One region of the Paraburkholderia sp. WC7.3g genome, then DNA from elsewhere that is predicted to be linked to it. Evidence: riboswitches for the same ligand, from Rfam matches in the RefSeq annotation. Region 1 holds a riboswitch; the other holds the start of a gene.

The links. Region 1 has a riboswitch for cobalamin ahead of cobW (cobalamin biosynthesis protein CobW). Riboswitches for the same ligand answer to the same signal wherever they lie in the genome.
Region 2: linked by a shared signal. The riboswitch ahead of OKW43_RS17660 (TonB-dependent receptor domain-containing protein) and the one ahead of cobW (cobalamin biosynthesis protein CobW) in region 1 are both predicted to bind cobalamin.

Annotation. Positions count from the first base shown of each region.
Region 1 is NZ_JBNDMA010000001.1:11,005-16,272, reverse strand. Features, by position in the region: gene cobO (cob(I)yrinic acid a,c-diamide adenosyltransferase) at 1-402, opposite strand, end outside; gene OKW43_RS00060 (cobalamin biosynthesis protein) at 399-833, opposite strand; partial or broken gene cobA (uroporphyrinogen-III C-methyltransferase) at 909-1,646, opposite strand; cobalamin riboswitch at 1,841-2,099, opposite strand; cobalamin riboswitch at 2,180-2,458, shown strand; gene cobW (cobalamin biosynthesis protein CobW) at 2,554-3,645, shown strand; gene cobN (cobaltochelatase subunit CobN) at 3,659-5,268, shown strand, end outside.
Region 2 is NZ_JBNDMA010000002.1:1,322,701-1,327,968, reverse strand. Features, by position in the region: gene OKW43_RS17665 (FecCD family ABC transporter permease) at 1-382, opposite strand, end outside; gene OKW43_RS17660 (TonB-dependent receptor domain-containing protein) at 422-2,356, opposite strand; cobalamin riboswitch at 2,445-2,709, opposite strand; gene OKW43_RS17655 (ATPase) at 2,930-3,289, shown strand; gene OKW43_RS17650 (cell division protein ZapA) at 3,286-3,600, shown strand; RNA gene ssrS (6S RNA) at 3,682-3,863, shown strand; gene OKW43_RS17640 (EVE domain-containing protein) at 4,005-4,463, shown strand; gene OKW43_RS17635 (SIMPL domain-containing protein) at 4,708-5,268, shown strand, end outside.

The DNA of each region.
Region 1 (5,268 bases):
GGTGTTCAGTTCATCGAGGATCACCATCTGATAGTCGCCGCTTTCGATCATCCGCCGCGCTTCGTTCCAGCCCTTGCGCGCGGTCGCCATGTCGGCCTCGCGATCCTGCGTGTTCCACGTGTAGCCGTCGCCCATCGTAACGAAATCGCACAGCGCGATTGCGCCGAGGAAATCGCGCTCCGACGTATGCAGCGCGCCTTTGATGAACTGCACGACGCCGAGCCGCATGCCGTGGCCGAGCACCCGCACGGCCATGCCGAACGCGGCCGTGCTCTTGCCCTTGCCGGTGCCGGTGTTGACGATCAGCAGGCCTTTTTCGACGGTCGCGCCGGCCTGCTTCTTTTCGTGGCCTTCGCGGCGGCGTTCGGTCATGCGTTGATGCGATTCCAGATCGGTTTTCATCGAGGGTCCTGGTCTTGAGAGGCGGGATGGGATGGGGTCGCGTCGCTAAGGGCAGCGTTGTTCGCCGCTGCGATCGCCACCGTGATGCCGGCGTGCGCGGTCTTGCGTACGATTAGACGCGCGTTTTGCGCGGTTGTGGTGCAGTCCGGCGCCGTTGCCGCCAGCAGCGCGCACGGCTCGCACACACCATCGACGCCGAGATGCGTGTGTGCCGCCGCCGACGGCGACGCGACCGGTACGGCGGCGATCTGCTCGCGGCTGAACAGTTGCAGCGGCAGCTGATGACGTGAGCAGAATTCGAGCAGACCTGCTTCGTTGGCTTTGGTGTCGATCGTCGCGATCGCGCGAATCTGCTCGAAGGCATTCGATCCGAGCGCTGCGCGTACGGCGGCTTCGATATCGACGGCTTCGCTGTGCAAGCGGCAACCGATGCCGACGCTCAGCGTTTTGATCGCGCGTCCGCGTCCGTGTCGTGTCGCGCTCGCTGCTGGTTCGCGAGCGACGCCGGCGTCGCGTTCGGCCGCATCGCGCGCCAGTGCGAGCGACGCCACACCGCCCATCACGACGATCGCCGGCGAGCCGAGTCCCGCGCGCGCGACCGCCTCGGCGAACTCGCGAAGCGGCGCGAGCACATGACGCTGCTCAGGCCGCGTCGCTGACTCGATCGCCGCGCAGGGCGTGTCGGCGGACATGCCGGCCGCGAGCAACGCGCGGGCGATCTCGCCGAGCCGGCGCATGCCCATATAGATCACGAGCGTCATGCGCGTCGCGGCGAGCGCGGCCCAGTCCGGTTCGCCACTGCCAGCGCCGTGGCCGGTGACGAACACGACGCCCTGCGCGTAATCGCGATGCGTGACCGCGATGCCGAGCGCGGCGGGCGCCGCGATGCCGGCCGTGATGCCGTTGATCACGTCGACTTCGATTCCCGCGGCCTGCAGCGCCTGCAACTCTTCGCCACCGCGGCCGAACACGAACGGATCGCCGCCCTTGAGCCGCGCAACGCTGCGCCCCGCGCGCAGATGCCCGAGCATTTGCGCGACGATGTCGGCTTGCGGCGTCGATGGATGGCCGCCGCGTTTGCCGACGTACACGACTTGCGCGTTGGCGCGCGCGAACTGCAGCACGTCGGGATTCACCAGATCGTCGACGAGCACGACATCGGCCTGCGCGAGCGCGCGGGTGGCCTTCAGCGTGATCAGTTCGACGTCGCCGGGACCGGCGCCGATCAGCCAGGCGCGCGTCATCGCGGCGTGCACGGCGCGCGCCATGCGGTGATGGAAGAAGAGAAGCGGCGTGCGACAGCGCGCGCGGCGGTGAACATAGAGGTCATGCGGTACAGCGAATCCGGGCACGCGCGATGCCGCGCTGCTACGCCTTCACATCCGTTCCCCGCGGATTCCGGCGGCCGGCGGCGCAACCTGATGCACGGATGCATGCGGCGCCGCCTCCGCGTCTGGCCGGTATCCGGGCTGGCGGCCTCACGCGCTTTGCCTTCCCGTCCCGGTTTGCGGATTCGCGGGACAGTGGCATCAAAAACGCATGCGCGGCACGTCCGAATCGACAGCGAATCGAATCGCGCGCCGCAGGTCGCTTACCGTTGCGGGGACAGCACAGGTTGAACGCGCGACGCGCTGCCTGTTTCCCGTTTAACTGCACACGCGAACGCATGTGCGAGCACCAAACGCGCGCATACGATAGCACATGGCGCCTTGCCGGATAAGCGTCGGCGGCGCTTTTCGGCACGCTGGGTTCCTTGACTGCGCAAGGTCGCGGGCCTACACTCGCACGCACTTTGGGTGCTCGCGTGCGCGTTCGTGCGCATGCAGTTAAACGGGAAACAGGGAGCCACCTGCTCTGCAACGGCTAACCTGTGCTGTCCCCGCAACGGTAAGCGAAAAGCGGTTCCGGCTCGATGGCCGGGGCACCGCGGTGCCGGCTTCGATGTCCTCGCGCAAGGTCGCGTCGACATCTCACCACTGGACGAGAAACCACTCGGCCGGGAAGGGGAAGCGGCGCTTTCGCCAGCCCGGATACCGGCCTGAAGAAGCAGAACGTACGCCGCGGGGATGCGGCGGCGCGTTCATGACCTCATCTCCGCTTTCTGTATTTCCGTTGTCGCGGCCATGCCGTCGCCAACGGATGGACCTCACGATGCAAACTCAATTGCGCAAGATTCCCGTCACGATCGTCACGGGCTTTCTCGGCAGCGGCAAAACCACGCTGCTGCGGCATATTCTTCAGCATGCGGGCGGCAAGCGCATCGCGGTGATCGTCAACGAGTTCGGCGAGCTCGGCATCGATGGGGAAATCCTCAAGGGCTGCGGCATCGGTTGCGATGAAAACGGTGACGAGACCGAAGGGCAATTGTATGAACTCGCGAACGGTTGTTTGTGCTGCACCGTGCAGGAAGAATTTTTTCCGGTGATGGAAAAGCTCGCGGAACGCCGTGACGAACTCGATCACGTGCTGATCGAAACGTCGGGGCTGGCGTTGCCGAAGCCGCTCGTGCAGGCGTTCAACTGGCCGCAAATCCGCAACGGCTTCACGGTCGACGCGGTGGTGACGATGGTGGACGGGCCGGCCGCCGCAAGCGGCCAGTTCGCCGATAACCCGCTTGCCGTCGATGCGCAGCGCAAGGCCGATCCGAGTCTCGATCACGAGTCGCCGCTGCACGAACTGTTCGAAGACCAGTTGTCGGCGGCCGATCTGGTGATTCTGAACAAGACCGATCTGATCGACGATGCGCGGCAGCACGAGGTCGAAGCCGCGATCCGCGCGGAGATTCCGCCGCAGGTGAAGATCGTACGCGCGCAGCAGGGGCGGCTCGACCTGCATACGCTGCTGGGCCTCGAAGCGGCGTCGGAACAGACGATCCACCTGCGTCACGACCATCACGGTTCCGCCGACGACCCCGATCATCACCACGACGAATTCGATTCGGTCGTCGTGCAGGCCGGTGTGCGCTCGCGCGACGCGGCGCTCGCCGCCTTGCAGGCGCTTGTCGAAAGCCACACGATTTACCGTGTCAAAGGCTTCGCCGCGTTGCCGGGCGCGGCGATGCGTCTCGTGATCCAGGGCGTGGGCCGGCGCTTCGACAGCTACTTCGACCGGCGCTGGCAGGCGGGCGAAAATGGCGAAGGCGCGTTGAGCCGCTTCGTGCTGATCGGCGAAGACCTCGATCGACACGCGCTGCAACAGGCGTTCGACGCGGCGCTTGGCGCGACGTCGAACGCGACGGCATAACGGGCGCGCCAGTATGCATCTGCTGCGCACGACGCCGGGCGGCTTCGTCGACGATACGCAGGGCGTGATCCGCATCGATCAGCAGCCCGCCGATATCGTCGTGCTCAGTTCCGCCGATACCACGCTGTCGCTGCTCGCAAGCGTGGTGCCGCGTCTGGGCGACGGCTTCCCGAGCGTGCGGCTCGCGAACGTCACCTATCTGCGTCAGCCGGCCTCGGTCGATTTCTATATCGACGACGTGTTGCAGCATGCTCGCGTCGTCGTGGTCGATCATCTCGGCGGCGAAACGTATTGGCCGTACGGCATCGAGCAGGTGGTCGCGCTCGCGCAGCGCAAACAGCAAACGCTCGCGATGTTTTCCGGTGACCTGCAGGAAGATCCGAATCTGCTCGCACGCAGCACCGCGAGCGCCGAGCTATGTCAGCAGTTGTGGCGCTATCTGCGCGAGGGCGGCCCGCAGAACGCCGAGGCGTTTTTGCGCTGCATCGCCTATCGCGTGCTCGACTGGGGACGCGAGCCCGAGCCGCCGCGCGCGTTGCCAGCCGCGTCGCTGTATCACCCTGAGCGCGATACGCCGACCATCGCCGACTGGCAGGCGCGCTGGCGGCGGGACGCGCCGGTCGTCGCGATCCTGTTCTACAAGGCGCATCTGCAGGCCGCCAATACCGCGGTCTTCGATGCGATGATCGATGCGCTCGAAGCGCAAGGGCTCAATCCGCTGCCGCTCGCGATCACGTCGTTGAAGGATGCGCTAAGCCGCGATGTCGTGCAGTCGCTGTGCGCGCAGCATGGTGCCGCGCTCGTGCTGAACACGACCGCGTTCGCCGCGTCCGCGATCGACGATCCCGAGCCGCTCGCGCTGGCCGGCGACGCGCCGGTGTTTCAGGTGATCCTGAGCGGCGGCAATCGCGAAGATTGGCTGAAGGACAATCACGGCCTCAATTCGCGCGACATCGCGATGCATATCGCGCTGCCCGAAGTGGACGGGCGCATCATCACGCGCGCGATCAGCTTCAAGGGGCTCGCGTATCGCTGTGCGCATACGCAGGTCGACGTGGTCCGCTATCAGCCCGACCTCGAACGGGTGCGTTTTCTCGCCGAGCTGAGCCGCCGCTGGTGCCGTCTGCGTTCGCTCGATAACACCGACAAGAAGGTCGCGTTGATCCTCGCGAACTATCCGATGAGCGAAGGGCGCATCGGCAATGGCGTGGGGCTCGATACGCCGGCGTCGGTGGTCGGCATTCTGTCGATGCTGCGCGACGAAGGCTATCGTGTCGGCGAATTGCCCGGACACGGCGACGCATTGTTGAACCGGCTGACCGAAGGCGTGACCAACGATCCGGTGGTGCGCGATCTGCGTCCGGCCCTGCAAAGCCTTGCACTCGACGACTATCTCGCGCATTTCAACGCATTGCCGACCAGCGTGCGCGACGCGTTGAACGCGCGCTGGGGCAAGCCCGAACAAGACCCCACGCTGCGGCGCGGTCGCTTCGTGATCGCCGGCTGGCGCTGCGGGCAGGTGTTCGTCGGCATCCAGCCTTCGCGTTCGCGCGAGCAAGGCGACTACGCGAGCTATCACGACGCGGAGCTCGTGCCGCCGCATGCGTATCTCGCGTTCTATTT
Region 2 (5,268 bases), on a different contig from region 1:
CGAGCGCGAACGTCGCCGCGCCGCCCGACACGCCGAGCACGTACGGCTCGGCCAGCGGATTGCGCAGCAGCACCTGCAGCAGCGCGCCGGCAAGCGCGAGCAACGCGCCGCACGCGAAGCCCGCGAGTGCGCGCGGCAAACGCAACGTGCGCACGATTTCGCCGGCGAGATCGTCGCTGCCCGTGCCGCCGAACGTGTGTGTAGGCGCGAGCGCCGCCAGCACGCGCGACGGCGCGAGCGGCACGCTGCCGAGCACCAGCGACGCGCCGAGCACCGTGACGGCGGCGAGCGCGAGGCCGAGCCAGATCGCGGCCGCGCGCTTCGCGCTCATCGGGCGCGGCGTCGCCATCGCGGCGGACAGCGAAGTGGACGCGCGACTCATCCGCGGGCGCTCACGCACGCGGCCAATCCGGCGCGCGCGTCATTGCTGCTGCCAGCCGAGCGTGAGATACGCACCGCGTCGCGGCGAGTTGTACGAGTAGGCCGTTTCATAATCCTTGTTCAACAGATTGTCGATTTGTGCGCTGACGTACCACGCTTTGGTGATGTTGTAGCGCGCCGACAGATTCACGATGCCATAACCGCCGAGGTTGCCAGTGCTATCCGTGCGCGGACCGCTGACGATCCACTCGCCGCCAACGCGCCATCCACCGATGCCGCGATTCACCGCGAACGACGCGAACCGTCGCGCGCGCCGCACGAGGTCGGTGCCGTTGTCGAGATCGACCGGATTCTGCAGCGTCACCGTTGCGCGCACGTCGGTCTTGCCGACATGACCGCTCCACGATCCTTCGAGTCCCTGCACCTTCGCATGGCCGACGTTCTCGGCGAGATAGATGCCGGGGATCGTCTGCACGTAGTCGATCAGATTCGTATAACGCGTCTGGAAGGCGTTCAACCGCATTACGCCGAGCGCATCGGTCGCGTACTGCAAACCGGCTTCGACAGAATGACTGCGCTCGGGCTGGATCGACGGATTGCCGCTGATCGGATAGTACAGATCGTCGAAGCTGGGCGCGCGGAACGCATCCGAATAGCTTGCGGTTGCCTTCCAGTGCGACGTGATGTCGAAACCGTAGCCGAGATAGTAACTGTTCGCTCCACCGAAATCGGAGTACTGGTCGCGTCGCACGTTGGCCTGAATCTGGTTGCGGCCGAAGCGCGCGCTGTAGCCCGCGAAGACCGAATCGACGTGACGCTCGGGCGCGGCGAACGTGTCGGAGTCGAGCGTCTGGTCGAGATGCTCGTAGCCGAGTTGCAGCTTCTGGTTCGCGGCGAGCGCGAAATCGTTCTGCCACGTGTACTGGCGATTGTCGGTATTGAAGCGGCCGTTGTCGATGCCATTGGTGTTCGATACGCTGCGGTCGTCGCCCTCCGCGAGCGTGAAGTGGGTGGTCCACCAGTCGGTCAACTTGCCGTTCGCGAATACCGACACCTGACGCACCTTGCTGTAGAGGTTGTTCAGATCGGTGGGCTCGCCGTACGCATTGTCGTAGCTGTTGTTGTTGTTCGACTGGAAGTATCTGACGCCCGCGTCCCACTTGTCGTTGAACGTGTGACGCAGCGACGCGGTGATGCTTTCGTTCAGATTGCCGTTCGGGTTCGGATTCGCGTTCGGCGCCTCGAGCGGATTGAGCGACGAAAATCCGTCGTCTTTGGTGCGCGCAAGCGCGATGCTGAAAGTCGTGCGGCCGTCCTGATCGAGCGCACCGTTCACGCCGGCCGTTTGCGTCTGCGTGTGATAGCTGCCGTAGCCGACCGAAAAATTGAACCGCGGCGGATGATCGCCGCCGTCTTTCGTGAACACCTGCACGACGCCGCCGATCGCGCCCGAGCCGTACAACGCCGACACGTTGCCGTTCACCACTTCGACGTGATCGACCTGATCGAGCGGAATCTGCGCGAGCTGAGCGGAGCCGAGGCTCACTGAATCGACGCGCACGCCGTCGATCAGCAGCAACGATTGCGTCGCCGACGCGCCGCGCAAAAAGAGGCTCGTGGTCGAACCGGGGCCACCCGTACGCGAGATTTGCGCGCCGGGCGCGAATTGCAGCAGGCCGGGCAGATCGGTCGCGCTCGTGTCGGCGATGTCCTGCTGATCGAACCGCGTGGTCTGCGGGATCGCCTCGGTCAGCGCTTGCGGTCCGCGTTGCGCGGTCACGACGATCGGCGACAGCGCGGTGTCCGCGGCATCGGCTGAGGTGATATTGGCGGCGTTGTTGATGACGTTTGCGGCATTCGCAGCGGTTGCATCCAAAGCGGACGATGAAGACGCGGGCTCGGCGCTTTGCGCATGCACGACGAGCGGCAGGCTCGCGAACGCGAAGAGCATCGCGCGGGCGATGGGGGACAACATGGGATGACATTCCTGTGGCTAGCGTGCGCGGCCTGCTTCCCCGCAGGCCGACGCGTCACGAGGCGTCCCTTGTTTAACGTTTTCGCGGGGACGTCCCTCTTTTCTGGCCGGTATCCGGGCTACGACACATCGATCCCGCCTTCCCACGCGTGACGCGCAGTGGCACACTCGCACGTTGAACTTCCAACCTTGCGATCAGGACCGACCTGCATGAGCACATCACATGCGGTCGCTTACCGTTGCGGGGGCAGCGCAGGTTCGCGCATCCGGTTTTGGCACCGCGCGCGCCCTGCTTCCCGTTTAACTGCGCGCGCCGATAAGCGCGCGCGGGCACCAGAGTGCGGGAAGTTTAGGAGCGGCCTCGCGGAGCGTCAAGAGAGGTCATTCGGAGCGCAATCCGTTCTGCTGAATGCAGGTTATTGTCCGATGGATTGCCGGTTTTTTATCTTATGGTCGACGACACGACATGCAACGAACGTGCATGAAGCGATGCTGTTACGTCTCGAAACGAGACAATTGTCGGAACCTGTAATATTCCGCGCTAAAATGCGATGTCTTTAGAGGACGCAGCACATGCTCACCGAACTCGAATCACTCTCCCAGAACATCGGCAAACTGATTGCGATCAGCCAGCGCCACAACGAAGCGCGGCTCGCGCTCGAAGAGCAACTCGCGCAAACGCGTGCCGAGGTACAAGCCACGCACGCGGAGCTCGCGCAATTGCGCGAAGAGCGCGACACACTGCAGGCCGAACGCGACGCACTGTCCGCCAAGATCGACGACGCTCAGGTGCGCCTGAATGCGATTCTCGAAAAATTGCCGCGCGCACGCGCGAGCAGCGAACCGGATAACCAGCTCGATCTGCTCGAGCCCGCCCAGCCCGAACACGAGGAAGCGGAAAGCGACGTGAGCCGACACGGAGAAAGCGCATGACCACCAAGCAGATCGAGGTATCGATTCTCGAAGTACCCTATCGTCTCGCCTGTTCGCCGGAAACGGAAGGCGCGCTGCTCGAGGCGGTCGCGCGCGTCGACGCGGAGATGAAGAAAATCCGCGGTAACAGCAACGTCCGGGGCACGGATCGCATCGCGGTGATGGCTGCGCTGTCGCTGGCATCGGAACTGCTTAAATTGCAAAGCAGCGTGCGACACGGAGAAGCATTTCCCGCTGAAGAAATCCGGCGTACAATGCAGCAAATGAACGAACAGCTAGGTACTGTGATTGAGCAGTACAGCGTGCAGTAAGCAGTATTGGGTTAGTTAGTAGTGGGCCGGTTTCGAACCGGTCGCAAGTTCAAAGGTATGTGTTGTAGCTTCATCGGTTTAGCTTCCCTGCCTGGTTCGCCAAGGTCATATATTCCTTGAACCAATGCCATGTGCACGGTTGCGGAAATTTGTAGCACGGGCGTGCGCGTCACTCAGTCTGATGTACCCGAAGTGTTGCTAACTGCGACCAATTCTGAACCCTCGGTTCAGGATGCCGGCCTAGCGGCTAAGGCGGGGACCTTATCTGGAACGGCATCGGACTTCGGTTCGATGCCGTTTTTCTTTGGTCGTCGTTTTTTCGTTTGAGCGCCTTTTTCAGGGGCTTTTCCGCACGCGCCTGCTGTTGTTGCGCGTCGTTCAATCTCACACGCTGACTCCGATTCATGCGCTACTGGCTGATGAAGTCCGAACCGGACGAAGCAAGCATCGACGACCTCGCCAACGCACCGCATCGCACCTTGCCGTGGACCGGCGTGCGCAACTATCAGGCGCGCAACTTCATGCGCGACGTGATGCAGATCGGCGACGGCGTGCTCTTCTATCATTCGAGCTGTCCGGAGCCCGGCATCGCGGGCATCGCGGAGGTCTCGTCGACCGCGTATCCGGACCCGAGCCAGTTCGATGAAAAGAGTCCGTACTACGACGCGAAATCGTTGCCGGAAACGCCGCGCTGGATGCTCGTCGACGTCGTGTTCAAGAAGAAAATTGCGCTGATTCCGCTTGCCGCGCTGCGCGAGCATGCCGAATTGCAGAACATGCGCGTGCTCGCCAAAGGCAACCGTCTATCGATCATGCCGGTGACCGACGCCGAATGGCGATTCATCACTAAACGGCTCGTTTAAAGGTGAACTCGCGGCGCGGCACGTGTCGTGAGCGCACGCGGGTCATCAGCCCAATCCGGCCGCAAAACACTAATTGGGGAACCAAGCGCCAGTCGAGCGCGCCTAATCGGTCAACGAAAGCGTGGGCTCAACCCGACCGCTCTCCAGCACCCGAAGCCATTCGCCAACGCATCCGTCAAACCGCGCGCCGCCACGCGGTGCTCGCATCGAACGTGCACAACCTGTGCAAACCAGGAGTCCAGCCATGACGAAAAGAACCGCACGGGCCGTCGCACTCGCGCTCGCCTTTGGCGCGCCTGTGGCGCTCGCGCTGAACCCGGCTCCAGCGCGAGCGCAGAGCATGATGCCGCAGCCTTCGGGCGTGCTGTCGCTGAATGCGCAGGCGAGCGCCGAAGTCCCGCAGGACGAGGTCGAGATCACGCTGTTTTACGAGCAGGAAGCGAGCGAGCCGTCGTCGCTGACGTCGACGCTGAACGAACGCGCCGACGCGGCGTTGCAGAAAGCGCGCGGCGTCAGCGGCGTGACCGCGCGCTCGGGCGCGTTCTCGATCTTTCCGTCGACGGACCGGGACGGACGCATCTCGGCGTGGCGCGGCCGTACGGAAGTCGTGCTCGAATCGCGCGACTTCGCCGCGGCATCGAAGCTCGCCGGACAGATGGCATCGATCATGCAGGTGGGCAACGTGCGTTTCTCGCTGTCGCCGGAAGCGCAGCGCGCGGCCGAGCAGCGGCTCAGCGGCGAGGCGATCAAATCGTTTCGCGAGCAGGCCGCGTCGTCCTCGCAGGCGTTCGGCTTTAGCGGCTAT